One region of the Corynebacterium glyciniphilum AJ 3170 genome, then DNA from elsewhere that is predicted to be linked to it. Evidence: riboswitches for the same ligand, from Rfam matches in the RefSeq annotation. Region 1 holds a riboswitch; each other region holds the start of a gene.
The links. Region 1 has a riboswitch for thiamine pyrophosphate ahead of thiO (glycine oxidase ThiO). Riboswitches for the same ligand answer to the same signal wherever they lie in the genome.
Positions count from the first base shown of each region.

Region 1 (9,732 bases):
AGTTCCGCGCACCGGACCCCTCGGGCAACCCCTACTTCGGCATGGCCGCGATGATGCTCGCCGGTCTCGACGGCATCAAGAACCGCATTGAGCCGCACGCCCCTGTCGACAAGGACCTCTACGAGCTGCCGCCGGAGGAGGCCGCCAGCATCCCGACGGCACCGACCTCCCTAGAGGCCGCGCTTCACGCGCTGGAGGAGGACAACGACTTCCTCACCGAAGGTGGCGTGTTCACCGACGACCTGCTGGAGACCTACATCTCCTACAAGTACGACAACGAGATCTCCCCGGCCCGCCTGCGCCCGACCCCCCATGAGTTCGAGCTCTACTACGACTGCTAGTTCTCGTCTCCGGCTCCGCCGACAGAAGAACCCCCGCTTCACCTCCTCGGTGGCGGGGGTTCTTCGTGCGTCGACCCTCAGCTGTAGGTGTGTAGTTCGTTGTGCATCAACGCACTCGGGGTCTCGGTGAGAGAGTCGGACGCGACACCGGCACCCCGCGCCTCAAGCACACCCCCGTAGAGTTGCTGGAAGCCGGTCAGGGCTGCAGCGTAGTGGCTGACAGCGGTCTCATAGGTGACCCCGATGCCTCCGTGAAGCTGGACGGACTCCTCAGCCACCACACGCGCCTGACGGGCCAAGAACACATAAGCATCGAGCGACGCCGCCTCCAACTCCTCCAGGGTCAGCTCCTCCGTCTGCGCCATTGCGGCGGCCCACAGCGCAGTGGACCGGGCAAGCTCGACATCCGCATAAAGCTGTGCGGCACGGTGATTCAGGACCTGGAAGTTGTTCAGGGTCACCCCGAATTGTTTGCGGACTTTGAGGTAGTCCACCGTCTGGTTCATGGCGGTGCCCATCAGCCCCACAGCGCGACCCCCCTGCACCACACGTGCGAGTGATACCGCGCGACGCACTGCGCGGTCGGTGTCTTCCGCACTCCCGCCGAGTCGTTCCGCCGAGGCGTCCTGGAAGGACACACGCCCCGTAGGCGCCCATTCTGCGTCACGGTGGACCGTCACCTCGACCCCATCCCCCGGGGTGACGAGGTACACGCCGAACGCACCGTCCTCAACGGCGGTGACGAGGAAGGCATCGATCTCGCCGGGGGCGACAACCGCGCGCTTCTCACCCGTCAGCCGTCCACCGGTGACGGTCGCTGAACGGGGGTCGGCCCATCCTGTACTGGGTTCGGCGTGGGCGAGGGTCACCAGACGCTGCCCCGCAGCGAGCGGTGGCAGCCACGTCGACTTCTGATCATCAGACCCGAGGTCCTGGAGCAACCATGCCGGAACGTAGGCGAGGTCAGTGACCTGCTCGGGGGCCGCGAGCTCGCCGAGGGCCTCCGCTGCCGCATAGGCCTCACCGACGCCCGCGCCGGCACCGTCGTAGTCTTCGTTGATGACCAGTGCGGTCACTCCGAGATCGGCGGCCTGGCGCCAGAGATCACGTCGGAAGTCCAGGGCCACCTCGGGTGCGTCTGCACCGGCGGTGGGGTCCCCGTCTGCACCGGCGAAAACGCTCCGGACGGAGTCAGCGAGCATGCGCTGTTCATCTGTCAAGGAAAGGTCCATGGTCGTGGTACTCCTAAAGTCCGAGGATGCCCTTGGCGATGACGTTCGCCTGGACCTCATTGGTGCCTCCGTAGATGGAGACCTTACGGTTGTTCAGGTATTCGACGACCGGGTCGCCGTAGACGCTGGAATCGTCGACGGTGATCTCTACGGCGTCACTGCCGAGTGCCTCCACCGCCAGTTCGTTGAGTTCCTGGAGAATCCGGCTCCCCTCGATCTTCAGCATCGAGGACAGAGGGCTCGGCTTTCCATCCACACTGGCGGCTGTGACCCTCAATTGTGTCGACTCGACCGCTTTCAACCGCAGCTTCACGTCGTAGAGACGGTTGCGGAAGAGTGGGTCATCCAGCACGCGGCGGCCACCGCGGGTACGCTCGGCGGCCATCTCCACCAGGTCAGCGTAGTGCCGCTGACTGGTGCCGACCTGGGTGATGCCGTTGCGCTCATTGCCCAGCAGGAACTTCGCATAGGTCCAGCCCTTGTTCTCTTCCCCGACGAGGTTCTCGGTGGGGATTCTGACATCGGTGAAGAAGAATTCGTTGACTTCCACGGAACCGTCGATGAGCCGGATCGGCCGACGTTCGATGCCGGGGGTGTCCAGGTCGACCAGTAGGAACGAAATACCCTGCTGTGGCTTGGGCGCGTCCGGATCTGTGCGGGCCAGAAGGAACATCCACTCTCCGTACTGGCCGAGTGTGGTCCAGGTCTTCTGGCCGTTGACCACATAGTGGTCGCCGTCCCGGACCGCCGTGGTCTTCAACCCCGCGAGGTCCGATCCTGCACCCGGCTCCGAGAATCCCTGCGACCACCAGATGTCCAGATTCGCTGTCTTGGCCAGGAAGCGTTCCTTGATGGCGTCGCTTCCGAAGGCTGCGATAACGGGCCCGACCATGCCGGTGTTGAACGCCAACGGCTCCGGGATACCGGCCCGTTGGAGCTCGTTGGTGTAGATGTGCCGTTGGATGGGTGTCCAGTCCTGGCCACCATGTTCCACGGGCCAGTGAGGGACGGCGACACCGTGTTTATTGAGAATACGCTGAGAGTCGATGATGTCGTCGCGTGTGATGTGGCCGGCACGTGTGCGTGCACGGATCTCCGCAGGCACCTCAGCAAAAATACTGCGGAGTTTGTCGCGGAAGGCAACATCCTCCTCGGAAAGCTCGAGATTCACGGGCACTACTCCTTGACTATGTCTTGAATCACCGTTCAGCATGGACGTGACTCACATTACTACGTCTCGCGCCTCCGTGGGAGTCGGACCTGTGAGAGGACATCCCGAGGAAATCAGCGGTACAGGAATAGGCGACGCTCCCCACCTGTTGTGTCGACCAGACAGTGATCATCACACCAACTCTCACAGGAGGAAGATCATGACGGACGTTCTTATCATCGGAGGGCACGGCAAGGTGGGTCTTCTCGCCACCCCGAAGCTGGTCGACCACGGTTTCTCGGTGACGTCCCTGATCCGCAACCCGGACCAGGTCACCGAGATCGAGTCTCTGGGCGCAACCGCACTGCTCAAGGATGTCACGCAGGTGACCGCGAGCGATTGGGACGGTATCCTGGCCGGTTTTGACGTCATCGTCTGGACGGCCGGCAACGGAGGCCGCGGCGGCCCGGAGGTGACCTATGCGGTCGACCGAGACGCTGCCCTCGCCGTCATCGACTCTCTCGAGAGGCTCCGAGATTCGGGTACCACTCCCCGCTACCTCAATGTGTCCTACGCCGGGGCACGGGACCACACCGTCCCCGAGACAGACAGCTTCTTCCCGTACGCGGACTCGAAGAAGACCGTGGACGACCGACTGGTCGCAACGGAGGGGCTGGACTACGTGATTCTCGGGCCAGCGACGCTTACTGAGGATCCCGCCGAAGGAGTTGCCCCGGTCACCGCCGATCTCGACAGGTCAGACGCACACACCGCACGTGAACTCGTCGCCGATGTCATCGTCGAGTTCGCTGGCCGGGAGGACCTCCCCGGACAACGCACCGTCGAATTCGTCGACGGCACCGCCCCCGTCAGCGAACTCTGACACGATGGGGACATGCCCCGCGACGCTGAGCTCACCGCTGCACTGAGCCGTTTTGATGCGCTGCCCGCAGTCACGGTCGACGAGCTGGTGGGCCGATGGCGCGGCACCGAGATCCCCACAGGACATCCTCTCGGCGTCGTGGACGTCCGGTACACGTCGCGTCCATACGTTCTTATACTGCACAGGGAAGATTGAATCGTACCCTCCACCTGTGTCCCGACTCAGGGCTGGCCTGACTAGGTCGGCAGTTGCCTTTTCAGCTCTGACGCGGCCTCGCGTGGATTCTGCGCCTCGGTAATCGCCCGGACGACCACCGCACGTCGAGCGCCGGCGGAGAGGACGTCCGGCAGGGTGTGCTGGTTTATTCCGCCGATCGCGAACCACGGTTTCGCACCGGACGCCACACCTCCCCCGTCACCCACCCTTTCGGCGGTCCGGGTCAGAAGCCCCAGCCCCGTCGCTGCGCGGCCGGGCTTCGTCGGTGTCTCCCACACCGGTCCCGTGCAGAAGTAGTCCAGGTCGGGGTCACGGACCGCCGCCTCCGCCTGCTCGGACGAGTGGGTCGACAACCCCAGGACAACGTCCGGTCCCAGCAGCCTACGGGCCTGAGCCACGCTCAGATCGTCCTGGCCGACGTGCAGCACATCGGCCCCCACCAGGGCGGCGATATCCGCCCTGTCGTTCACCGCGAAGAGGGCGCCGTGCTCAGCGGCGACGTCGGCGAGCACCTCTATCGCGGCCACTTCATCACTGGTGTCGAGCGTCTTGTCGCGCAACTGGATGATGTCGACTCCCCCGTCATAGGCGGCATGGAGGAAGTCCCGGAGGTCGCCCTGTTCCCGGCGCGCCGGTGTACAGAGATAGAGCGAGGCGTTCTGCAGGAGTTCTCTGCGTCGTGTCCCTGCCGCGGTACCGGGGGTACCCGTGCACTGATGTAGGTCCATATGGTGTGATGGTAGCCGTTACGCGAACTACGGGAGCCTCCGACGCCGAGGCTGAGAGGACCGGACGCCACCGGTCGACCGTCGACACCTGATGCGGATCATGCCGCCGGAGGAAAGAACGCACATGCGCGAGACACTTGTCGTCGGCGCCGGGATCGCCGGGCTCAGCGCAGCCTGGTATCTACGGCGCGCCGGCCACACCGTCACCGTCGTCGACCCTGATCCGGGCAACGGTGCCAGCCACGCTGCCGCCGGCATGATCGCGGCGGTCAGTGAAGTCGTCCACCAGCATGACGCCATCCGGCCGTTGATGCTCGCCTCTGCGGCGGCATACCCGCAGTTCATCGCCGACCTTGAACAGACCGTCGGACACCCCGTCAGCTACCTGCCGACCGCCACACTGGGCGTGGGCGCCACCCCTGGTGATGTCGCCGCCTTCCGGAACCTGTCCGACGTCCAACGTGCTGCGGGGATGACCGTGGAGCAGCTGACCGTCCGCCAGGCACGTCGGGTGGAGCCGTCCCTGGCGCCCGGCATATCAGGTGCATTTCTTGTCGCCGACGACCACCAGGTCAATCCACGTACATTGCTCGGCGCCCTCGCGGAGGCGGTGTACTCCCCGACCGGGGAAGGTCCGCAGGGGCGGCTCGTCCGGCGGCAGGTGACCGGTGTCCTGCGCGACGGTGATGTGGTCACCGGCGTCCACCTGGCCGACGGCAGGGAGTTGCAGGGTGATGCCACCGTCTTGTGCCCCGGGATGTCTTTCCCGGATATCGACGGCCTTCCCGAGGCCCAGTGCGTCCGGCTGCGCCCGGTACACGGGGATATTCTCCGGGCGCGGGTGAAACCGGGCCGCCCTGGGCTGCTGGAACGTACGGTGCGCGGGCTGGTCGACGGCAGACCCGTCTACCTCGTCCCCCGCGCTGACGGGGAGATCGTCATCGGGGCGACGGAACGTGAGGACGGCTTCGACGGAGTTTCCCTGGAAGGCGTCCACCAGCTACTCCGGGATGCTCAGATCCTTGTGCCGGGTGCGGCAGACCTGGAGCTCACCGAGATTATGGCGCGTGCCCGGCCCGGTACCCCGGACGACCTTCCGTACCTGGGCGGCGTCCCCGGCGTGGATGGTGTCATCGTCTCCACTGGATACTCCCGTCACGGCGTACTGCTCGCGCCCCTCTGCGCCCGACTCGCCGCCGTACTGGCGTCCGGGAAGACTCCGGAGAACCGCGGCCGCCACGATGCCACACTCCTCAGCACCACCTCCCTGGAAAGGACACCATAGACATGCCGGACAACATCACCAGCGTCACCGTGAGGGTCAACGGGAGAAAGCGTTCCGTGAGCTCCACAACCACCGTCGGTGACATCGTCTCCGACGTCACCGGCCAGGATCCGGAGACCGAGGCGTTGGGGCTCGCGGTCGCGCTGGACGCCACGATCGTCCCCCGTAGCCGCTGGTGCTCCGCCCCCGTCCACGACGGTGCCGAGATCGAGATCATCACCGCCATGCAGGGAGGCTAGACATCATGACCACGCAACAGCCGCAGACAACACCACTCACCATCGGCACCTCTCCCCTGACCTCCCGGTTGATCATGGGGACCGGTGGGGCGACGTCCCTGGAAGTCCTGGAACAGGCGCTCGTCGCGTCGGGAACATCGATGACCACGGTGGCGCTGCGCCGGTTCAATCCCACGACGGGAACCTCACTGTTCGGACTCCTCGACCGTCTCGGGATCGATGTCCTCCCGAATACGGCGGGCTGTTACACCGCCCGGGACGCACTCCTCACCGCCCGGCTGGGGCGCGAAGCGCTCGGCACACACCGGGTGAAACTGGAGATCCTCGCCGACGACCGGACGTTACTGCCGGACGTGATCGAACTCGTCGACGCCACTGAGGAACTCACCGCCGACGGGTTCGAGGTATTCGCCTACACGTCCGACGATCCTGCGACAGCCCGGCATCTCGAGGCTGCCGGCGCAGTGGCAGTGATGCCGCTGGGGTCCCCCATCGGAACCGGTCTGGGAATTCTCAACCCCCACAACATCGAGTTGATCTGCGACCGGGCGAATGTCCCGGTGATCCTCGACGCGGGTATCGGCACCGCCTCAGACGCGGCACAGGCCATGGAGCTCGGCTGTGACGGCGTGCTTCTGGCCAGTGCGGTCACCCGTGCCCAGGACCCGGCATCCATGGCCGCGGCAATGCGGCATGCCGTCGAGGCCGGGCGTCTGGCGCGGAGTGCCGGACGTATCCCCCGCCGCCCCTGGACGCAGGGCGCTCTGGCGTCGTCCGCACCGGACGGGTTGATCGGCAGCGGGCCGGGTACGGAGGCGTCATGATGACCGGCCCGCTCACGGTCCCGCTGATCGAGCCCGGGGCGGAACTCACCGCGGAGGAGCTCTCACGCTACGCGCGTCATCTGACGCTCGACCAGGTGGGGATGACCGGTCAGCGTCGGTTAAAGAACGCCCGCGTTCTCGTCATCGGTGCCGGCGGGTTGGGGTCTCCGGCGCTTCAGCACCTCGCCGCCGCCGGGGTGGGCACGCTCGGCATCGTCGACGACGATGTGGTGGAGGTGACGAATCTGCAACGTCAGGTCATCCACGGCGTCGATTCGCTCGGGGCGAGAAAGGTCGATTCCGCCGCTGCGACCGTTGCCCGGATCAATCCGCTGGTGACCGTCGAGCGGCACGCCGTGCGACTGGACGCCGACAACGTCATCGAGCTCGTCCGCAACTACGACATCGTCCTCGACGGCGCCGACAACTTCGCCACACGCTATCTCGTTTCCGATGCCTGCACGCTGACCTCCACGCCCTGTGTCTGGGGTTCGATCCTCCGCTTTGAGGGGCGGGTCTCGGTCTTCTGCTCAGGGCCGTCCCATGACGGAGTGACCTACCGCGACCTGCACCCGGACCTCCCGCCACCGGGTTCCGTGCCCAGCTGCGCCGCCGGTGGGGTCATCGGTTCACTACCGGGAACCATCGGCTCGCTGATGAGTACGGAGGCAGTCAAACTGATCACCGGGTGCGGGGAGCCGTTGTACGGACGTCTCCTCCTCCACGACGGTCTGTCGATGACCTTTCGCGAACTACGTATCACTATCGATACTGATGCTCCACCGGTGACTGCGGTGGAGGACATGGTCCAGGTGTGCACGACCGATTCTCACCCGACGGTTTCTCCTGAGGATCTGGACGCCCGGATGCGGGCGGGAGCTGTCCTCGTGGATGTCCGTGACGCCTGGGAACGTGACGTGGTCAGCATCCCAGGTGCTGTACCCCTCCAACTGTCTGCACTGGAGGAAATCGGTGCCGCAGCCCTGCCGACGGCGCTACGCAGTCGCGATATCATCTTCCACTGCAAGTCGGGCGCCAGGTCGGCCCGTGCTCTGGACGCCGTGGCACCCCATTTCGCCAGGAGGGAGGAGAACGTCGCGCATCTGGAGGGCGGAATCCTGGCCTGGGTCCGCCAGGTGCAACCGGGATCACCGACGTACTGACCGCCCGACTAGCTCCCGCACCGGAATATTGAGCACCGCGCCCTGCGCACCTACCGACAAAATCGAGAACGACGAGCCGACCGACGCCACGGACATGAACGACCCCAGTGATGCCGCGGACATCGACGACCCCGCGCTGGCGAAGGATGCGAAAGAGCCCGCCGAAAATGCGGACAACGCGGAGAATGCCGAGCGCCAGCTCAGTGCGCTCAACAGGGAACGGTCAGAACGAAAACTCGCGATAGAGGATGCCACGGTGTTCTCCTACGTCACAGGTCGGCCCGGTTGTCCTCGACCATACGCCACCGCTGCATTGTCACCCTGCTGACCAACAGCCCGATGAACCCGAAGATCCAGACCACCCCGAGTGCGCACCAGGCGACCCTGAAATCGGCCCAGGCGTAGTCTCCTCCGTCAGAGACGGCGTCGAGCACGAAACCGACCGCCTGCGCAGCGACCATCGCTGCCAGGAATCCCCCCATGTTCGACAGACCCGTCGCCGTGGCCGTGAATCGTCGGTCGACTTCCTCACGGACGGTGTCGAATCCGTAGTTCGCGGCGGGGGCCAGCGCCGGCACGAAGATGTTGATGACCGCCACCGCCGCGAAACTACGGGGATCCGGCGACATGAAGAACATCACCCAGGATGCAGCGACGATCAGCGTCGCCACCATCACGACCTCGGGACGCCGTCGGCCCGCCCGAGCAGATACGACCCCCATCAGTGGGCCGACGAGAACGCTGACGACCATGTTCACCACCAGGATCCCCGAAGCCTGGGACTCGGTGAGCCCCATTCCGAGGGTCATCAACGGAACGCCCCACAACAGCGTGAAGACAACCTGGCTCATCAACGTGAAGTGAATGAAGAACCCCAGCCAACATGCCGGTTGGCGGACAACGAAGGACAACGTTGCACCGATGCTGTTCCGAGCCCCTGCAGACGTGCCGACGGTCGCCGCCGGGGTCGGGTCCGGTGAGTCTGCGACAACGACCCAGGTAAGCAATGCAACCAGGACGCTGCCCGCCCCCAGCGAGATGAACGCTGTCGACCACCCCTGGGAATGCAGCAGCATTGAGAACGGTACGGCGGACATGAATTGTCCGACATACCCCAGTCCCCCGGTCAGCTGGGTGAAGACCGGGGTTTTACGGATCGGTATCCAGGCGGGCAGGATACGCATGACCGACAGAAACGCCGTGGCATCTGCGGTCCCGACAATCACCCGGGCCAGGATCGCAACGGGAAATGAGGACGTCACGCCGAGCAGGACCTGACCGATACCCATCATCAGGGCTCCGACGACAAGCATCCGTCGTGCGCCGAACCGGTCGATGAGCATGCCCATCGGGATCTGGGCACAGGCGTACACGCCGACCTGTACGGACGTGAAGACGGCGAGACGGGACGCGTCGATCTGGAAGTGCTCCATGGCCTCGACCCCCGCGACACCCATCGACGTCCGCCCGGTGATCGCCAGGATGTAGGCAATGACACCGGCGAACCACACCATCAACGCGCGGCGGCTGAGACGGTCGGAAGGAGCAGGTACTTTTGCAGTGGAGTCGGGCACGTATGCCCACCTTAGACCCCGGTAGCTCCTGCCATGGTTCCGCCCCAATCACATGAGTGACAGGATCCCCCGCACCAGTACCGTCACACCACCCAGC
Region 1 is NZ_CP006842.1:2,137,723-2,147,454, forward strand. It holds gene glnA (type I glutamate--ammonia ligase) at 1-341, shown strand, start outside; gene CGLY_RS10025 (acyl-CoA dehydrogenase family protein) at 419-1,573, opposite strand; gene CGLY_RS10030 (acyl-CoA dehydrogenase family protein) at 1,587-2,744, opposite strand; gene CGLY_RS10035 (NAD(P)H-binding protein) at 2,944-3,606, shown strand; gene CGLY_RS10040 (GXWXG domain-containing protein) at 3,619-3,801, shown strand; gene thiE (thiamine phosphate synthase) at 3,843-4,550, opposite strand; TPP riboswitch at 4,570-4,682, shown strand; gene thiO (glycine oxidase ThiO) at 4,675-5,835, shown strand; gene thiS (sulfur carrier protein ThiS) at 5,838-6,074, shown strand; gene CGLY_RS10060 (thiazole synthase) at 6,080-6,898, shown strand; gene moeB (molybdopterin-synthase adenylyltransferase MoeB) at 6,898-8,061, shown strand; gene CGLY_RS17390 (hypothetical protein) at 8,047-8,316, opposite strand; gene CGLY_RS10070 (MFS transporter) at 8,331-9,635, opposite strand; gene CGLY_RS10075 (sulfite exporter TauE/SafE family protein) at 9,684-9,732, opposite strand, start outside.

Region 2 (9,732 bases), 220 kb from region 1:
GCTGTTCACCTTCATCCTCGGACCGACGCTGTTCCTGCTGAACCTGGTGCCCTCGGGCATCATGGCCTACGCCGACAACATGCTCGACATGATGGGACGTTCACTGTCCTGGGGCGATGACACGCTGGAATTCCAGTCGGTGTGGACGGCGTTCTACTGGGCCTGGTGGATCGCATGGACACCGTTCGTCGGACTGTTCATCGCCCGCATTTCCCGTGGCCGGACCATCCGCGAATTCGCGCTGGTGACCACACTGGCACCGACGTTCATCCTGATCCTCGCTTTCACCATCTTCGGCGGTACAGCCATCAGCTTCTTCCAGGACGGGCGGGAGGGGATGAACGGCGAGTCTTCCCCCGAGCAGGTGTTGTTCGCCATGTTCGACAATCTTCCGCTGAGTTCGATCACCCCGTTCATCATCATCTTCGTTCTGGCGATCTTCTTCATCACCTCCGCGGACTCCGCGTCGCTGGTGATGGGCACACTCTCGGAGCGGGGGAATCCCGCACCCAACAAGCTGGTCGTGGTGTTCTGGGGTCTGTGCATGATGGGAATCGCCGTAGTCATGCTGCTCACCGGTGGGGAGACTGCCTTGACGGGCCTGCAGAACCTGACGATTCTCATCGCCATACCTTTCTCCGTGGTGCTCATCGGGCTGGCGGTGGCCTTCGTGAAGGACCTCTCGACCGACCCCGCCGCTATCCGGCGTGACTACGCTCGCTCCGCCATCCAGAATGCGGTCGTCAAGGGAATGCAGGAACACGGGGACGACTTCGAGTTTTCCGTTGCACGGACCGAGGACGGTGCCGGCGCGGGTGCCCACTTCGACTCCACCGCGGACAAGATCACCGACTGGTACCGTCGCACCGACGAGGACGGCAACGACGTCGGCTACGACTACGGGTCCGGGGAATGGGCCGACGGGTGGACACCGGAGGACGGGTACTCCACCAGTTCCACCCGCGCTGGACGCGTCGACGACGTCGGCGACGAGGATGCGGACGGAGATCCGACGACCCCGGAGCGTAACCGGGACTAGCCTGTCAGGTCCGTATGCCGCACACGATACGATGAGAAGCTATGAGCCCCACGAGCACTGAACGCGAGATCCTCACCTACGACCTCTTCGGCGCCGCCATCAAGGAGCTGGCGCAGACGGTCGTGGACGATTACAAGCCCGACCTGATCCTCTCGATCGCCCGTGGCGGGCTTCTCATCGGCGGGGCCCTGGGCTACGCGATGGGTATCAAGAACGTCTCCGTGATCAACGTGGAGTTCTACACCGGGGTCGGTGAGACCCTCGACCAGCCGGTGATGCTTCCCCCGACCCCCGAGGCCGTCGACCTGTCCGGCATGAAGGTCCTCATCGCCGACGACGTCGCCGATTCCGGCAAGACCCTGGAACTCGTCCAGGAGTACTGTGCGGAGACCGTCGCGGAAGCACGTACCGCGGTGATCTACGAGAAGTCCCGCTCGATCATCAAGCCGGACTACGTGTGGAAGAAGACCGACCAATGGATTGACTTCCCCTGGTCGGATTTCCCGGTCATCACACCGACCGGAACCCCCACTGGCGGCGAGGCTTCCTAGCCTCTGCCTCCCAGCTGGCTGCTAACTGCCCGCGGCGACGGCACCCAGTGCTTCGCCAACGCGCTTGCCGCTGTGGATACAGCCGCCGAGGAACGTGCCCTCCAAGGCGTTCTTTCCGTGCATGCCGCCTCCCCCGAAACCGGCTACTTCGCCGGCGGCGTACAACCCCGGCAGGACCGTGCCGTCCGACCGCAGACACCGTCCCGACAGGTCGGTCTCGATGCCACCGAGGGTCTTGCGTGTCACGATCCGCAGCCGTACGGCGATCAGCGGGCCGTGGGCGGGGTCGAGGATCTTGTGGGGTTTCGCGGCTCGCACGATCTTGTCACCGAGGAACTTCCGTGCCGTCCCCAGGTAATTGACCTGGGCGTCCTTGGAGAACTTGTTGTCGAGCTGACTGTCGCGGTCCTCAATCTGATCACGGAGTTCCTCCGGGTCGACCACCGGTGCGGCGTCGTCCGTCAGGCCGTTCATCCCCTCCACGAGCGACTCCAGGTCATCGGCGATGACCCAGTCCTCGCCGTGATCCATGAAGTTACGCACCGCGACATGCGTGCCGGGCCCGACCTTGCCGACCAGCTTAAGCAGGGACTTGTCGGTAAGATCAGGATTCTGCTCGGAGCCTGAGAAGATGAACTCCTTGTCGGCGATGGTCTTGTCGAGCACGAACCAGCTGTAGCAGTGTCCGGTGCGTCCGATGTGCTCCAACGAAGCGAGGTTGTCGGAGCCGGGGAAGATATTGGTGGGCAGTCGACGTCCTGCTGCATCGAACCACAGTGTGCTGGGGCCGGGAATGATGCGGATCCCGTGACCGGGCCAGATCGGATCCCAGTTGGCCATCCCCTCGGTGTAGTGCCACATCCGGTCGGTGTTGACCGTCGTCGCCCCAGCGTCGGTCGAGATGCCGATCATCCGGCCGTCGACATGCGCCGGCACCCCTACCACGAGGTCGGTGGGGCACTCTCCCCACCGCTCCGTCGGCCAGGAACGCCGCACCAGGTCCAGGTTACCGCCGATGCCGCCGGAGGTGACCGCCACTGCGGCACCCCGGTACTCGAAGGTGTCCACCACGTCACGGGGTGAGGCGACGCCCCGCCCCAGGTCGTCGCACGGGGCCAGGATGCTGCCACGCACGCCGACCACCGCTCCGTCCTCGACGATCAGTTCATCGACCCGGTGGCGGAAGGCGAACCGTACGGTACCCCTCCGCTCCGCATCGAGCAGGGGTTCCCTGAAGACCCGGACGACCTCCGGCCCGGTGCCCCAGGTGAGGTGGAACCGTGGCACCGAATTGCCGTGCCCGGAGGCGTTCCCGCTGCCTCGTTCCGCCCACCCCACCGTAGGCAGGACGTTCAGTCCGAGGGCACGCAGGTAATCGCGTTTCTCCGTCGCCGCGAAGTGGACGTAGGCCCGCCCCCATTGGCGTGGCCAGTGGTCATTGTCGGACATGTCGTAGTCCGCAGAGTTCCGCCAGTCTCGCCAAGCCAGGTCCTCGGAGTCGTGGATACCCATGAGTTTCTGCTCGGGGCTGCCGACGTAGAAGAGTCCACCGAGAGACCAGTACGCCTGGCCTCCGAGGTTGGCACGATTCTCCTGGTCGAGAACGACCACCTCCCGTCCTGCCTTCTCCGCCTCGTAGGCGGCGACGAGGCCGGCAAGGCCGGCGCCGACGATGATCACGGTACTGTCTGTGCTTCCTCGGTTCTCTCCCATACAAAAGGAGTCTAAGTGTTGCGGCCCAGGCGGGGAGCACAAGCCAGATATCCCATACAGCGGACACTTGCGTTCGTTGTATGAGAAGGGTAGTTTCCCTCATCGTCCTGTAGACACATTCACGTTCCTGAAGAGAGAATCACAGCCATCCCATGACCACATCCCTCACCGATCATTCCGGTCCGCCGTCAGAGGCCACGACCCGGGCCACCGGCAACAAGAAGAGCCGTGTGATCTTCGCCTCGACCATCGGTACGACGATCGAGTTCTACGACTTCTACGCCTACGCAACGGCCGCGATCATCGTCTTCCCGCACCTTTTCTTCCCGGAGAACGAGAACTCCACCGTCGGCCTCCTGGCCTCCCTCGCCACCTTCGGTCTCGCCTTCGTGGCACGGCCGGTCGGCTCGATCCTCTTCGGACATTTCGGTGACCGGATCGGACGTAAAGCCACGCTGATCGGCGCCCTGCTGACCATGGGCATCGCCACTTTCATCATCGGACTGCTCCCCACCTACGAGCAGATCGGGTTGTGGGCTCCGGCGCTTCTCGCACTGATGCGCTTCTGTCAGGGCCTCGGTCTCGGCGGAGAATGGTCCGGTGCCGCACTTCTGGCCACGGAAAACGCCGAGGAAGGCAAGCGCGCCCGTGCCGCGATGTGGCCCCAGCTCGGCGCTCCCTTCGGATTCATCCTCGCCAACGGCCTGTTCCTCATCCTCGTCCTGGGCATGGACCACACCCACGGTGAACCCGGCGGTGCGTTCATGACCTGGGGATGGCGCGTGCCGTTCCTGCTGTCTGCCGTGATGGTCATTATCGGACTGTATGTGCGCTTCAAGCTTGAGGAGACCCCGGTCTTCCAGGACACCCTCGACAAGGGCGAAGACGTCAAGGTACCCACCCTCGAGGTCTTCCGGACCGCCTGGCGCCCCGTCCTGCTCGGCACTTTCGTGATGGTCTCCACCTATACCCTGTTCTACCTGGTGACGACCTGGTTCCTGTCCTTCGGTATCGGCGACCGCGATGCCGGCGAAGGGCTGGGCATCCCCTACAACCACTTCCTTGTCATCCAGCTGATCACCGTGCTGTTCTTCGTGGTCGGCGTTCCCCTGGCCGGCTATCTCTCTGACACCGTGGGACGTCGCCGCTACCTCACCGTGGTCTCTGTCCTGGTCCTGGCCTACTGCTGCGCATTCCAGGCCTTCCTCGACCCGGCGACCTCCGGTGAGGCCAAGGCCGGAATCTTCCTGGGCATCGGCATGCTCCTGATGGGCCTGATCTTCGGCTCCATGTCCGCGGTCCTCCCCGAGATGTTCCCCACCAACGTGCGGTACACCGGCTCAGGCATCTCCTACAACGTCGCGTCCATCCTCGGCGCGGCCGTCGCCCCGTTCATCGCCGTCGCACTGGCCACCGCCTACGGCCCCTGGGCGGTCGGCGTCTACCTGGCCGTCGTCGTGCTCATCAGCCTGGTGGCCATCCGTCTGATGCCGGAGACCAGGGATACCGACCTCTACACCGTGTAGAGGTCAGAATCGACGGAACACGAACTGCTGGCAGTCCAGTGCTCCGGCACGGGCGAGAGCCTCGTGCAGGGCGAGCTGGTAGTTCCACAGCCGTCGGTAGACGGCATCGAAGCCCGCCGCAGCCGCGGCACGTTCCCTGGCGTTGAACGCCGAGCGCCACAGCGCGAGCGTAGTCGCATAGTGGGAGCCCATCCGGTTGTGTGCGGTGAGACGTAGGCCTGCCCGGTTCGCACGCGACAGCACATGCTCATCGGTGGGGTACTCCACGGCGGGCCAGACGTAGGCACGCATCACGTCCAGACTCTCACCCACCGTCTCCTCCGGTAGACCGGAATCAGGAACACGCACCACCGACTGGATCACGGCGATCCCGTCCGACGCCAACATGCGCTCAACCGCCCGAAGAAAATGGATGGTGCCGTCGTCACCGAGAGTCTCCATGCGTTCCACGCTGAAGACGGCGTCGTAGGTACCCGACCACTGCCGGGGCGACGGGACGGGCCCGCGGATGGTCTGTACGCGCACTGCACCACCCACGCCGGCGTCGTGCGCATAGGCACGCACCCGTTCCGCATGCTCGACGTCCGAGGTCAGCACGTCCACGTGCGCACCCCGCTGGGCTGCCATGACCGGGAGCGCTCCACCCGACGACGGCAGCTCCAGCACCCGGTGCCCCGGACCGACCTGCGCCTCATCGAGCATGGTGTTGATGCGGTGACGCTGGGCGGAGTCCAGGTCAGCACGGTCGACGAGCTCAGGGTCGGTGGGGGCATCAAAGTACCGGACCGTCACCGCGGGGTGGTGACCGGCCTGGTCCGGGTTGTCCACCTCGGATGTCCGCGTCCCGGAGGCGAAGAGTGCGGAGCCGGTCGCACGGTACCGCCCCGCGTAGATGTCCACGAGACTGTCGGGGAGATCGCCGGCGCGCACATGCCCGGACACCCGCCGACGGCGCCGGGACAGCGTCCGTCCGAAACCGCCCTCCAACGGCTGTGTCAACAGCACCCCCAGAACATCCGGCAGCGGTTCGGCGCTCCACTCCCCCGCCATGTACCCCTCAGCCAGCCCGAGCCACCCGGAGTCGACGACACGGTCGAGGACCAGTCCGTCATCGACCACGAAACGGGGAGTCGCGCCCGGTGTCAACGCCACCCCGTGCTCCTGGGTCAGGTCCTCCAGACGTTGCTGCAGGTTGACCGCACGCCGTCCGAGAAACGACGCCTCGGGCAGACGTGCCACCCCCGGCCAGCGCTCTGGGTCGACGTAGGTCTCCCGACTGTCCCGCGGGTCGCGACGGCGACGGCCGTCGTCGACAGGTGGTGCCACATCTGCCTCCGTCCTCGCTGGTATCATGCGTTTCCGACAAAAACTATCATTCACCCCCGGTTGCACCCGAAACGGAACCGGGTTCGGTGAGAGCTGACCGCATCCTGCCCGCGTGATGAGGAGATCGACGACAGGCACTAGTATGGGCACTCAGGTCCGACGCGACCGGGAGGTCCGTCGGCTGACGACACTACACCGGCGTCCACCGACCCCCTGTAGAACACGCAGCAGTGCTAAAGACACAACGCAGAGAGAACACGTGGTGACCACCGGCGCCAACACAGACGAGCGCCCTCACCAGTCACCGCAGAACGAGGAGTTTCGCTGATATGACAACCGCCACCCCCTTCCGGCCTTCCGGCCGCCACCACGTCGTCATCATCGGCGGAGGCTTCGGCGGGCTGTTCGCCGCCAAGAAGTTCGCCGGCGCCGATGTCGACGTCACCATCATCGACCGCACCAACCACCACCTGTTCCAGCCGTTGCTGTACCAGGTGGCCACCGGTGTGCTGTCCTCCGGCGAGATCGCCCCGACGATCCGCCAGATCCTGCGGAAGCAGAAGAATGCACGGGTCATCAAAGCCGAGGTGCGTGACGTTAACGTCGACGACAAGATCATCACTGCTGATCTGGGAGGTAAGGACGTCGTCCTGCAGTACGACTCCCTCATTGTCGCCGCCGGCGCCAGCCAGTCCTACTTCGGCAACGATCACTTCGCCGAGTTCGCCCCCGGCATGAAGAGCATCGACGATGCCCTCGAACTCCGCGCCCGTATCACCGGCGCTTTCGAGCGCGCCGAGATCACCGACGACCCTGCGGAGAAGGCACGTCAGCTGACCTTCGTCATCGTCGGCGCCGGTCCCACCGGTGTGGAACTCGCCGGCCAGCTCGCCGAGATGGCCCACCGCACCCTGCGGAACGAGTTCCGTACCACCGACACCGAGCAGACCCGGATCCTGCTCGTCGACGGTGGACCCCAGGTGCTGCCTCCCTTCGGCAAGAAGCTCGGCCGCAAGGCGCAGAAGACCCTCGAGAAGCTCGGCGTCGAGGTCGTCACCGACTCACTGGTCACCAACGTCGACCGTGACGGTGTCACCTGGAAGAACATGAAGACCGACGAAGAGACCACCGTCGCCGCCTACTGCAAGATCTGGTCTGCCGGTGTCGCCGCCAGCCCGCTGGGTAAGCACATCGCCGACCAGATCGACGGCGTCGAGGCCGACCGCGCCGGTCGCGTCCCGGTGAACAAGGATCTCTCCGTGGGCGACCACAAGGAGATCTTCATCATCGGCGACATGATGAGTCTCGACAAGCTCCCGGGCCTGGCGCAGGTCGCGATCCAGGGCGGCGAGCACGTCGCTTCCCTCATCCGTGCCGAGGTCGAGGACGGCGTCACCGACCGGCCCGACTTCAAGTACTTCGACAAGGGGACCATGGCCATCGTGTCCCGGTTCAACGCCGTGGTGAAGCTGGACAAGGCCGAAATCTCCGGCCCGATCGGCTGGTTCATGTGGCTCGCGGTGCACCTGATGTTCATGGTCGGCTTCCGTAACCGTTTCGTCGCCGCCTACAGCTGGGGACTCAACACGCTGTCCGCCAACCGGTGGCACCTGGTGGCGACCCGCCAGCAGCTGCATGCTCGTAACGCCCTGCGCAAGCTGCGCACTCTCGAGGACGAGCAGAACATCCGGTCCATCGAGGTCCGGGACAACCTGAAGTTCGGTGACGGCCGGGACACCCGCGCCGTGTCCGACTAGTCACGACGCCGCTTCCCACCGGAGACCCCGGGCACGCCCTCACCAAGGGCGTGCCCGGGGTCAGGCTTTTGTGCGCCGCCAGACACGGTAGGCTGAATGTCACGAGACACGGGGTGCGCGGAGAGACGCGCTGAGAACACACCCGTTGAACCTGCTCTAGTTCGAACTAGCGAAGGGATGGTCCGTGTCAGACACGCTCACCACCATCGTCCATACCGTCCACGACCTGCGTCAGCACGCGCCCCTGGTGCAGTGCATCACCAACCAGGTCGTCCCCCAGATCACCGCCAATGCGCTGCTCGCCGCAGGCGCCTCCCCTGCTATGGTCGACACTCCGGAAGAGGCCGCCGACTTCGCGGCGATCGCCTCCGGACTACTGGTCAACACCGGCAGCCCCACTGCGGCCCAGTACTCTGCCATGCGTGAAGCTGTGCGCGGTGCGACTGCTGCTCGCACCCCCTGGGTCCTGGACCCCGTCGCATGCGGTGGTCCGGCCGCGCGCACCGAGTTCAGCCGCGATATCGTCGCGCACCGTCCCGCCGCCGTGCGTGCCAACGCCTCCGAGGTAATCGCCCTCGCCGACAGCGCGCAGGGGCGCGGCGGGCGTGGGGTGGACTCCACTGACGAGGTCGATGCCGCCCTGCAGGCCGCCCAGTCTCTCACAGAACGCACCGGGAGCGTCGTCGCGGTTTCCGGACCACAAGACCTCGTCGTGTCCGTCGGGAGGGTCAGCTGGCTGGCCTCTGGCGATCCAATGATGCAGCGGGTCATCGGCACCGGCTGTTCCCTCGGCGCACTCACCGCCGCCTACCTCGGTGCAGCCCGCACCGGGTCGGAGAACGTGACCGACCACGACGCCGTCCTCACCGCTCACGCCCACGTCGGGGCGGCGGGCACGCTCGCCGCGAAAGACCTCGTCGGCAACCGGAGGGGCCCCGGCAGTTTCGCTGTCGCCTGGCTTGACGCCCTCGCCACCGTCGCTGAGGACCCCTCGGTGATTGCTGAGCTGGTCTCGGTCACTGAAACAGTCACTGAAACAGACGAGGAGACCGCCGGATGAACCTGACCCGTAGCACAGTGCCCCAGGTCGACTGGGGCCTCTATCTGGTCACGGACCCTGTGCTCGGCGGAGGACGGGACGCGGTGGCGGACATTGTCGCCAAGGCGCTCCACGGAGGAGTGAGCGTCGTCCAGCTCAGGGATAAGACCCTCGACGACGACGCTTTCACGACCCGCGCCGTCGAACTGGCCGACATTCTCGCAGGCACCGGCGTCCCCCTGTTCATCAATGACCGGATCGACATCGCGGGCCGCCTCGGACTGCACCTGCATATCGGTCAGGATGACATCGACTTTCGCACCGCCCGCGCGATGCTCCCCGATGACCTGATGATCGGACTGTCCGTCGACAACCATGCCCAGATCCGGGAGATCGAACGGCTCATGCGCGACGGTGTCCGCCCTCCGGATGTTCTGGGGCTGGGGCCGGTGGAGCTCACGGACACCAAGACCGACACCGGCCGCGCCCTGGGGGTCACGGGGCCCGGCAGCGTCCACGAGCTCGCCGCACACGCCCGTGAGCTCGACATCCCCTCTGTCGCCATCGGGCATGTCAACGCTGCTAATGCAGCAGCACTGGGGCGCACCGCCGTGGCAGGCATCTGCGTGGTCTCGGCCATCATGTCCGCCGCAGACCCCACCGCAGCTACCCGAGAACTGCGCTCGCTGTGCCCCCGACCGCTCACCCCCACCGTCGTAGAGGACCCCTCATGATCCCCCGCGTACTCAGCATCGCCGGCACCGACCCCACCGGGGGCGCC
Region 2 is NZ_CP006842.1:1,918,620-1,928,351, forward strand. It holds gene CGLY_RS09035 (BCCT family transporter) at 1-1,039, shown strand, start outside; gene CGLY_RS09040 (phosphoribosyltransferase) at 1,081-1,590, shown strand; gene CGLY_RS09045 (FAD-binding dehydrogenase) at 1,612-3,303, opposite strand; gene CGLY_RS09050 (MFS transporter) at 3,456-4,829, shown strand; gene CGLY_RS09055 (class I SAM-dependent methyltransferase) at 4,833-6,155, opposite strand; gene CGLY_RS09060 (NAD(P)/FAD-dependent oxidoreductase) at 6,485-7,912, shown strand; TPP riboswitch at 8,012-8,107, shown strand; gene thiM (hydroxyethylthiazole kinase) at 8,118-8,972, shown strand; gene thiE (thiamine phosphate synthase) at 8,969-9,685, shown strand; gene CGLY_RS09075 (bifunctional hydroxymethylpyrimidine kinase/phosphomethylpyrimidine kinase) at 9,682-9,732, shown strand, end outside.
Region 2: another riboswitch for thiamine pyrophosphate. It lies ahead of thiM (hydroxyethylthiazole kinase); the one in region 1 lies ahead of thiO (glycine oxidase ThiO).

Region 3 (9,732 bases), 1.0 Mb from region 1:
CCTGCTGATCAGCGAGGTCCTTGACGACGGGACGTTGCGGGAGATCAACCGCGACAACATCATCGTCCGTCTCGGCCAGGGCGTGGACGCCACCGGACGCTTCGCCGACGCTGCGCTCGACCGCGTCGACGAGGCGCTGGGCATCTACGCCGACCGCATGATCATGAACGGTGTCACCGACGTGATGATGGGGGCGACGTCCGCCACCCGCGACGCAGAGAACCGTGAGGACTTCTTCGCCATCACCCGACGCCATCTGGGCCGCGTGGCCCCGGGCGTGCAGGCCGAGGTCGTCACCGGTATCCGGGAGGCGCAGCTGTCCTTCGCCGGGGCGGTCGCCGACATGGAGTCGACCGACGGGCACATCTGCGTGATCGACCTGGGCGGAGGATCCACCGAGTTCGTTGTCGACGCCTACGGGGAGGGCAGTGGGCAGGCGTACTCAGCGGACATGGGCTGCGTGCGGCTCACCGAACGCTACCTGCACACCGTGCCGCCCACCGACGAGGAGATCGCCGAAGCCCGGGGTTACGTCGATGGTCTGATGGCCACCGTGGAGGAGAACGTGGACCTCGACAGTGTCACCCGCGTCGTGGGTGTCGCAGGCACCGTGACGACCGTGGCGGCAATCCAGAAGGGGCTCACCGAGTACAACCCGGAGAAGACCCACATGTCCGAGATCGACCTGGCGGACTTCCGGTCCACGGCCCGCTCTCTGCTGGGCGAGACGGTGGAGCAGCGCCGGGAGCACCCGGCGATGCACCCGGGGCGCGCCGACGTGATCGGTGGTGGTGCGATCGTGATCGACGCCTTCGCCTCCCGGTTCCTGGACAAGGGGCTGACGTCGATCACCGTCAGTGAGAAAGATATCCTGGACGGTATCCTGGCTGAGGTCATCGAGCGCAACAGCTAGACGACCCAGGCAGTACGCCCCTATAGCCCAATTGGCAGAGGCAGCGGACTTAAAATCCGCGCAGTGTCGGTTCGAGTCCGACTGGGGGCACTCTTTGTCCGGGCGTGCCGCCGGCCTACTCGGTGGCCGCGACCTCGCCACCCCGCGACCCGGCGGCGGTCTCGCGCAGGTTCGGGATCACCGCGGCGAACTGGCCGAGCAGCTTGGTCAGGTCCTGGCCCTCGCCGACCATGGTGAGGTTCGCTCCGGTGAGTCCCTCCGCCATGGCGGAGAAGATCTCCGGAAGCTGATCGACAACCTGCTTGTCCAGGATCACCCCGTTGTGGGAGGCGACAGCCTCCGCCTCGGTGCGCAGGGCCGCCGCCTTCGCCTCGGCGTTGATCCGGGTACGCTCGGCCTCCGCCTCGGCGGGCTTGATGACCTCAGAGACCAGCTCCTGTTCACGCAGCGTGGCCTGCGACTCTGCCAGACGGGCCTGCTCCTCGGCGACCTCACGGTCGGTCTCGGCACGGCGACGGGCCAGGGCGGCCTGTGCAGCGATGACCTGCTCCTGGGCCTCAGCCTCAGCACGTGGGCCCGCGGCATTGGCCTCGGCCTTGGCGGCGGCGATCTCCTTGGTGTTCTCCGCGACCTTGGTGTCCGTCTCCCGCTGGAAGTCGGACTTGCGACGCTCGGACTTCTGCTGCTCCTCAGCGATCTCGGCGTCGCGCTGGGCCTCGGCGACAGCACGCTCACGCTGGACGCGGGCGAGTTCCGGGGCGGACAGCGCCTGGATGTAGCCGTTCGGGTCGCTGATCGAGTTGATCTGGAAGCTGTCTATCTGCCAGCCGAACCGCAGCATGCGTGGCTCGGCGTTGGAGAGCACCTGGCTGGCCAGCGCCGTGCGGTCGGAGATCATCTCCTCGACGGTGAGCTGGCCGATCATCGCGCGGGTCTCGCCGGAGAAGATGTCCTGGGCGGTGGATACGATCTGGCCGGTGTCGACGCCCAGGAACCTGTTCGCCGCCTCGACCACACTGTTCTTGTCCGCGGTCACGGAGAACACCACCGAGGCCTCGACATCGACGTCCACGTTCTGCTTCGACTGGGCACGCACCGCGATGTTCACGGTATTCGCGCCGATATGGAAGCGCTGTACCCGGTGCAGCACCGGGACGGACCAGGCACCGCCACCGATGACGACACGGTAGGGGTTGTCGGGTTTACGCGCGATCATGCCACCCGTGATCAGGAGGGCTTCGGTCGGCTTCGGGACATCGTAGAGCATTCGTTCTTCTTTCTGTCGCAACGGGGAACGGGCAGGAGAACACTTAGTACACCCTGAGCATATCGCAGAGGCTGTGCCTTTCTCAGGGCGGTCGCGGAACGAGCGGGCGCGTCCGGTGAGCCCGCTGCAGTAGTGCTCTGCTCAGGGTGTTTAAGCTCGACGATTGTGTCCACCGTCGCGATTGTCCTGATACTCGCTGTTCTTGCCGGAGCCGTGCTCCAGCGCATCACCGGCATGGGCGTCGGACTGGTGGCTGGACCCGTACTGTCCGTGGCGCTCGGTCCGGCAGCCGGTGTCACCGTCGTCAACGGCCTGTCCACCGTCAACGCGGTGAACAACGCCTGGGCGGTGCGGGCGAAAACCGACTGGCGACGCTTCTGCTTCCTCGCCGGTGGACTGGTGCTGGGATCACTGCCGGCAGTATTCGTCGTGTTGGTGATCGACGGCCCCTGGCTGCTGGTCACCGTCGGCGTGCTGGTCCTCGCGGCGCTCGGGGTCACGCTGTTCCAGCCGGACAAAGCGAGACTGTCGGAACGGTCCGTCGTCCCCATGGTGCTGGCCGGAGCCGCGGGTGGGTTCATGAGCACCGTTGCCGGCATCGCCGCGCCTGCGTTCACCGTGTACGCGCGGTTGACCGGCTGGGACTACCGCGACTTCGTGGCGACTCTGCACCCGGTGATCGTGATCGCCAACCTGCTGTCTTTCGTGCTCAAGATTGTCATCTTCGGTGGCGTCGATGTCGGCGGACTGCCCGTCTGGTTGTGGATCATCGCCGTCGCTGCGATCTTCGTCGGAGCCTGGTTCGGTGACCGGTTGTACGACAGGATTTCCAGTGAAGGCACCCGCAAACTCGCGACACTGCTGGCTTTCGCTGGTGCAGTGACACTGGTCATCAATGGTGTCGTAGCCATGCTCTGAGCAGCGCTGAGTGTTGACCGATTGCAGGTGCTGTGCCGCCGTGGTAGGCATGAGGCGTCCACACGGGTGCCCCACGAGGGGCTGAGACCGGACTGCGATCGTCCGGGACCGTCGAACCTGATCCGGTTGATACCGGCGTAGGAAGTGAGGAGCGTAGCTGTGTCTACTCCGTCTGCCCCGTCCCCCCCTGTCCAGCAGCACCCCGCGCACCGTTGCGGATGGATCGAAGACCACGGTATCCGGGTCCCGGTCACCGAGATCCACCAGGAGAACTCCCCGGACGGCAGCCCCAACCCGCCACTGCAGGTGTACCGGACCGCCGGGCCGGGCAGCGTTCCGGAAGAGGGCCTGGACCCCTGGCGTGATGAATGGATCCGAGCACGCGGCGACACCCGGGTCCAGCGAATCCGTGAACGACAGTTGATCGACGACGGCCGGGCCGCCGTGCGCCGCGGCGCACCGTCCCAGCAATGGCAGGGACGACGTCCCGAACCCCGTTGTGCGGCACCGGGCCGCACGGTGACGCAGATGCACTACGCACGTCGGGGTGTCGTCACCCCGGAAATGCGGTTCGTCGCCCTGCGGGAGAACTGCGACGTGGAACTGGTGCGCAGCGAAGTCGCCGCCGGTCGCGCGATCATCCCGCTCAACATCAACCACCCGGAAGCCGAACCGATGATCATCGGTCGGGCGTTCCTGGTGAAGATCAACGCCAATATCGGCAACTCAGCGGTGACCAGCTCAATCAGCGAGGAAGTGTCGAAGCTGGAATGGGCCGCCACCTGGGGTGCCGACACCGTGATGGACCTCTCCACCGGCAACGACATTCACACCACCCGGGAGTGGATCATCCGGAACTCGCCGATCCCCATCGGCACCGTCCCGATCTACCAGGCACTGGAGAAGGTCGACGGCAACGCAGAGGCACTGACCTGGGACATTTACCGTGACACGGTGGTCGAACAGTGCGAGCAGGGCGTGGACTACATGACCGTGCACGCCGGCGTGCTGCTGCGCTACATCCCGCTGACCGCCGAGCGTGTCACCGGGATGGTGTCACGCGGCGGATCGATTATGGCGGGTTGGTGCCTGGCACACCACGAGGAGAATTTCCTCTACACGCACTTCGATGAGCTCTGCGAGATCTTTGCGGCCTATGACGTCGCCTTCTCCCTCGGCGACGGTCTGCGCCCGGGGTCGATCGCGGATGCGAACGATGCCGCACAGTTCGCCGAACTCGACACCCTCGCCGAACTGACACGCAGGGCCTGGGAGCACGATGTCCAGGTCATGGTGGAAGGTCCCGGGCACATCCCGTTGCACAAGGTTCGCGAGAACGTCGAACGTCAGCAGGAGTTGTGCGACGGGGCGCCGTTCTACACACTCGGGCCGCTGGTCACCGACATTGCGCCGGGGTACGACCACATCACCTCGGCCATCGGGGCGACCGAGATCGCCCGCTACGGCACCGCCATGCTCTGTTACGTGACTCCCAAAGAGCATCTCGGTCTGCCGAACCGGGACGACGTGAAGACCGGTGTCATCACCTACAAGATCGCCGCACACGCCGCCGACGTGGCCAAAGGGCATCCGGGTGCCACCGCACGCGACGATGCCCTGTCCACGGCCCGGTTCGAGTTCCGGTGGCGGGACCAGTTCGCCCTCGGACTGGACCCGGTGACCGCACAGGACTTCCATGACGAGACGTTGCCCGCCGAACCGGCAAAGACGGCGCACTTCTGCTCGATGTGCGGACCGAAATTCTGTTCCATGCGCATCTCACAGGATATCCGTGACACCTACGGCACTGCGGAGGCCCAGGCGGCGATTGCCGGGATGCAGCGCAAGAGCAAAGAATTCCTCGCCACCGGCGCGCAGGTATACCTCCCGCACCCCACGGTGGGCGATCAGAGCTGACTGCGCAGCTGCTGCAGGGCCCGGTGCGTCGCGGAGTCCTCCGCTGCGGTCCAGATCACCAGCTGCTGTTCCGGGTCGTCGGCTTTGACCAGTGTGTCCCAGTCCAGGACAAGCTCGCCGACGTCGGGGTGGACCAGGGTTTTCGTGCCCGTCGTCAGACTCGCCACCGTTCGCGCCGCCCACCAGGAGGCGAACTGCGGGTCGCCCACGGAGAGTTCCCCGACCAGGCTGGCAAGACGGGCATCGTCCGGATACTTTGCGGCCTCCATGCGCAACTGGGCGACAGCGGTACGGGCCACCGTCTCCCAGTCCTGGTACAGAGAGCGCATCCGAGCATCCGTGAACAAGAGCCGGACATAATTCCGACGGGACTCCGGTACCTCGGCGAAGTCGATCATCATCGCCGCGGCCAGGGCATTCCACCCGAGGACGTCCATTCTGCGCCCCATGACGATCGCCGGGATCGTCTCGAGGTCGTCCAGGAGCCGCCGTAACTGCGGCAGAACCTTCTGGCGGGCACGACGAGGCGTCCGGACCTCCTGTTTTCCTGACAGACTCACGAGATAGGACCGCTGGTCCTCGTCGAGCTGCAGGACATCCGCCAGGACGGTCAGGACCGGTGCGGACACCCGTATGCGTCCCTGTTCGACACGCGTGTAGTAGTCGGTGCTGATGTTGGCCAGCGCGGCCACCTCTTCCCGGCGCAACCCCGGAACCCGCCGCGGCCCCGGGGTTTCTGCGGCACCCGCCTGGCGCGGTGACAGTTCGCTGCGCCGTGCCTTGAGGAAGGTCCCGAGTTCGCTCATCCTGGTGTCGCCACTCATAGATGTCAGTATTCCAGTGGTGGACAAGGGTTGTGAGGGGGAGGGATTTGTCCCAGGATGTTTTTCTCCGCTGTGAGGGCCGGGGTGCGGGACGATCATGGTGTGCAGTCAACAGATGAAGGAGATGACGATGCGTGCACTGATCGCGGGACGGGGCCCGGAGTGGATCCTCGACGATGTCGATGTGCCGACCCCTGGTCCGGATGACGTCCTGATCCGTAACCACGCGGCCGGGACGAATAATGCTGACCTGCCCATGCTGGCCGAAGCGGACCCGACAACCGGAGGGCACGGCAGAGAATTCATCGCGGGTTTCGAGTACGCCGGCGAGATCGTCGCCGTCGGAGAGAACGCAGGGCGCTGGGCTGTCGGGGACTTTGTTATGGGATCGATACCGGCGTCATTCGCGGAATACGTCGTTGTCGACCACCGGTTCGTCCTGCCCCGTCCGGACGGCCTCTCCTCAGAGAGCGCCTGTGCGCTCCCCACCGGGCTGCTGACTGAGCACGGTGCGCTTACTGTGGCAGGCTTCACGGCAGGCCAGAACGTGCTGATCACGGGAGCCACCAGCGGCATCGGGATGATCGGGGTACAGATGGCGAAGGCGCTCGGAGCGTCCTCCGTCATCGCGACGACCAGGACTCCTGCTGCACGCCAGCGGCTCGCAGCGTTGGGTGCCGACACCGTCGTCGTCACTGACGAGGAGAATCTCACCGACGCGGTCCTCGACGCCACGAACGGGCGCGGGGTGGACGTGGTGCTCGACCACGTCGCCGGGCAGACGTTCGCCGACTGCCTGCCCGCCACCGCAGAGGACGGTCACGTGGTGAATGTTGGGCGCCTCGCCGGTGCTGCGTCGACTATTGACCTGGACGCGCTGTCCTACCGGCACCTCACGGTTCATGGTGTGTCCTTCGGATTCACCCGGGACACGGAGATGGCCGGCATCATCGCCGGGCTCCTGCCGGATGTCCTGCCCGCCGTTGCCCGTGGTGAGGTCCGCCCCGTTATCGATACGACGGTGGATATCACCGATCCTGTGCATCTTGTCGACCGACTTCGCTCCGGCGACGCCAAGGGAAAGACCGTTGTGACCATCACTCAAGGAGGACAAGAATGACCGACACATATGAACCGACGTTTCCGATGGGCGGGCCCAATACCGCCTACGCAGAGAACTTCGTGGGGCAGAGCTTCCTGACCATGCTCACCACCGCTGACGGCGACGGCGTCACGGTCGGGAATGTGACTTTCGAACCGGGATGCCGGAACAACTGGCACATCCATCACGCGTCGTCCGGCGGTGGCCAGATCCTGCTGTGCACCGATGGCAGCGGCTGGTACCAGGCGGAGGGGGAGAAGCCGGTGAGCATGGCCCCGGGCAGCGTGGTGAGCATCCCTGCCGGGGTGAAGCACTGGCACGGCGCGAAAGCGGATTCCTGGTTCACCCACCTCGCCATTGAGGTACCGGGTGAGGAGACCCGCAACGAGTGGCTTGAACCGGTCACTGACGAGCACTACAGCACACTGGCGTAGGAGGACGAACACATGACGTACAACGAGACCCGCACCCTGTCCAACGATGTGACGATCCCGACGTTGGGACTCGGTACCTGGTTCATCGACGATGACAAAGCCGCTCAGGCCGTCCGGGACGCTGTGAAGGCCGGCTACCGCAACATCGACACCGCCCAGGCCTACGGCAATGAGCGCGGCGTCGGCGAAGGGGTCCGCACCAGTAGCGTGGCACGTGGGGACCTGTTCGTCTCCACGAAACTCGCCGCCGAGATCAAAGACTACGACGGTGCCGTTGCTGCGATCGACGGCTCCCTGGAAACCATGGGGCTGGACTACCTCGACCTGATGCTGATCCACAGTCCGCAACCCTGGGACGATTTCCGGGGCGGTGACTACGCTGACGGCAACCGTGAAGCGTGGCGCGCACTGGAAGAGGCCTACCAGGCAGGCAAGTTACGCTCCATCGGGGTCTCCAACTTCCTAGAGAACGACCTGGACAACATCCTCGAGCATGGCTCGGTGGCGCCCCACGTCAACCAGATTCTTGTCCATGCCGGAAATACTCCGAGCGACCTGATCGACTACTGCGCATCGAAGAACATCGTGGTCGAGGCTTATTCGCCGATCGCGCACGGTGAGATCCTCGACAACGAGGGAGTCGCGTCGATCGCTGAGAAGTACGGAGTGAGCGTGCCACAGTTGTGCATCCGCTACACCCTTCAGCTGGGCGCGGTGTCCCTGCCGAAGACCGCGAACCCCGAGCACATGCGCTCCAACGCTGAGGTCGAGTTCGAGATCTCCGCAGAGGACATGGAGGCCTTGCGGAACCTTGATGAGAAGGATTACGGCGAGTCCAGCGCATTCCCCGTCTACAGCGGGAAATAGCGGACGTACCGAAGAAGGAGGCTAACGCAATGGCAGACAGAGTAACGGCAGGCAGGGACGTCCTGGGAGAGTTCGCGCCGATGTTCGCCGAACTCAACGATGACGTCCTGTTCGGGCAGGTCTGGAGCCGCGAGGAACAGCTCTCCACACGCGATCGAAGCCTGGTCACCGTGACGGCGGTCATGGCCAGCGGAGTGCTGGACAGTTCCCTGCAGGCACACATTGAACGAGCCAGGGCAAACGGGGTGACGGCCGAGGAGATGGCGGAAATCTTGACCCATGCGGCGTTCTACGCCGGATGGCCGAAGGCCTGGGCGGCGTTCCGTATGGCCAAGGAGGTCTATGGGGAGGACCCACGGGCCTAAGCTCTACACCATGGCACTTCAACGCATGGACCATGTCACTATCGTCGTCCGGGATCTCGGTGCGGCAGTCGACTTCTTCCGGGAGCTCGGGATGGAGGTCGACGGGAGAACCCAGGTTCACGGTGAGTGGGTGGACCGGATCTGCGGCATTGACGGGGTGACCGCAGACATCGCGATGCTGCACACTCCCGACGGTCACGGGCGTATCGAGTTGACGAGGTATCTGAGCCCGGAACCCGATCCTGCGGCGCGGGCACCGGAGCCGGTGGAGGCGCCGGGACTGCGTCAGATCATGTTCGCCGTTGACGACGTGGATGACACCGTACATCGGCTCGTCGAGCACGGTGCCGAGATTGTCGGCGACATCGTCCAGTACAAGGATGCGTATCGACTGTGTTACCTCCGGGGGCCGGAGGGAATCATCGTCGCGCTGGCGGAGGAAGTTCGCTAAGACGCGTATCCTGGGGTGCGCAAGGTATCCGACACGTGGACCAGAGACAAGGGAAGTGGAGGTTACGATGAGTGACGACAAGAAGCGCGACGACCGCGACGACGTCGACCCGGACCTGAAGAAGGTCGCGGACGACGAGTCGGAACGTCCCGGTTCCGGCAAGGAAAGCGCGGAAGCCGCCGAGCGCCGTGTGGACCAGTGGGAGGAAGAATCCTTCCCGGGCAGCGATCCGCCCGCCCACTACTGACATATCTTTCAGAGTCCCCGCCACCCCGTCCTCGCGGACGAGGTGGCGGGGACTCTGGCACGATAGGGGGATATGTCCCTCAATGATCAGCAACGTCGCCAGACGGCATCAGAATTTGCTATGAACGTGACCCGCTCCGGGTTGAGCCGGGACCAGGTCAGGGAGCGTGCAGCATTGCCGCTAGAACGCTTCAGCGCAGCGTTGGGTGTCACTCCGGACGCTCACCCTGCAGATGTGTGGCAGGTGAGGGACACTCTCGAGCAGGTGGTGCGTGAGGCGGGAGTCACCCCGGTGCCTCATACAGTGCTCACCGAGGAGATGCGGGGCGCTGCCGCGGTGTGGTTCGGGGTAGGGGAACGACCGTGAGATGCCCAGGTCGACGGTCGGTGCGGGGGTAGTGCCCCAGGGGGTATGGAATACCGCGGTG
Region 3 is NZ_CP006842.1:1,123,785-1,133,516, forward strand. It holds gene CGLY_RS05190 (Ppx/GppA phosphatase family protein) at 1-913, shown strand, start outside; tRNA gene CGLY_RS05195 (tRNA-Leu) at 930-1,003, shown strand; gene CGLY_RS05200 (SPFH domain-containing protein) at 1,029-2,180, opposite strand; gene CGLY_RS05205 (sulfite exporter TauE/SafE family protein) at 2,346-3,098, shown strand; TPP riboswitch at 3,151-3,259, shown strand; gene thiC (phosphomethylpyrimidine synthase ThiC) at 3,321-5,015, shown strand; gene CGLY_RS05215 (helix-turn-helix domain-containing protein) at 5,006-5,839, opposite strand; gene CGLY_RS05220 (quinone oxidoreductase family protein) at 5,970-6,959, shown strand; gene CGLY_RS05225 (cupin domain-containing protein) at 6,956-7,375, shown strand; gene CGLY_RS05230 (aldo/keto reductase) at 7,388-8,242, shown strand; gene CGLY_RS05235 (carboxymuconolactone decarboxylase family protein) at 8,272-8,607, shown strand; gene CGLY_RS05240 (VOC family protein) at 8,618-9,058, shown strand; gene CGLY_RS05245 (hypothetical protein) at 9,126-9,305, shown strand; gene CGLY_RS05250 (DUF2316 family protein) at 9,378-9,671, shown strand.
Region 3: another riboswitch for thiamine pyrophosphate. It lies ahead of thiC (phosphomethylpyrimidine synthase ThiC); the one in region 1 lies ahead of thiO (glycine oxidase ThiO).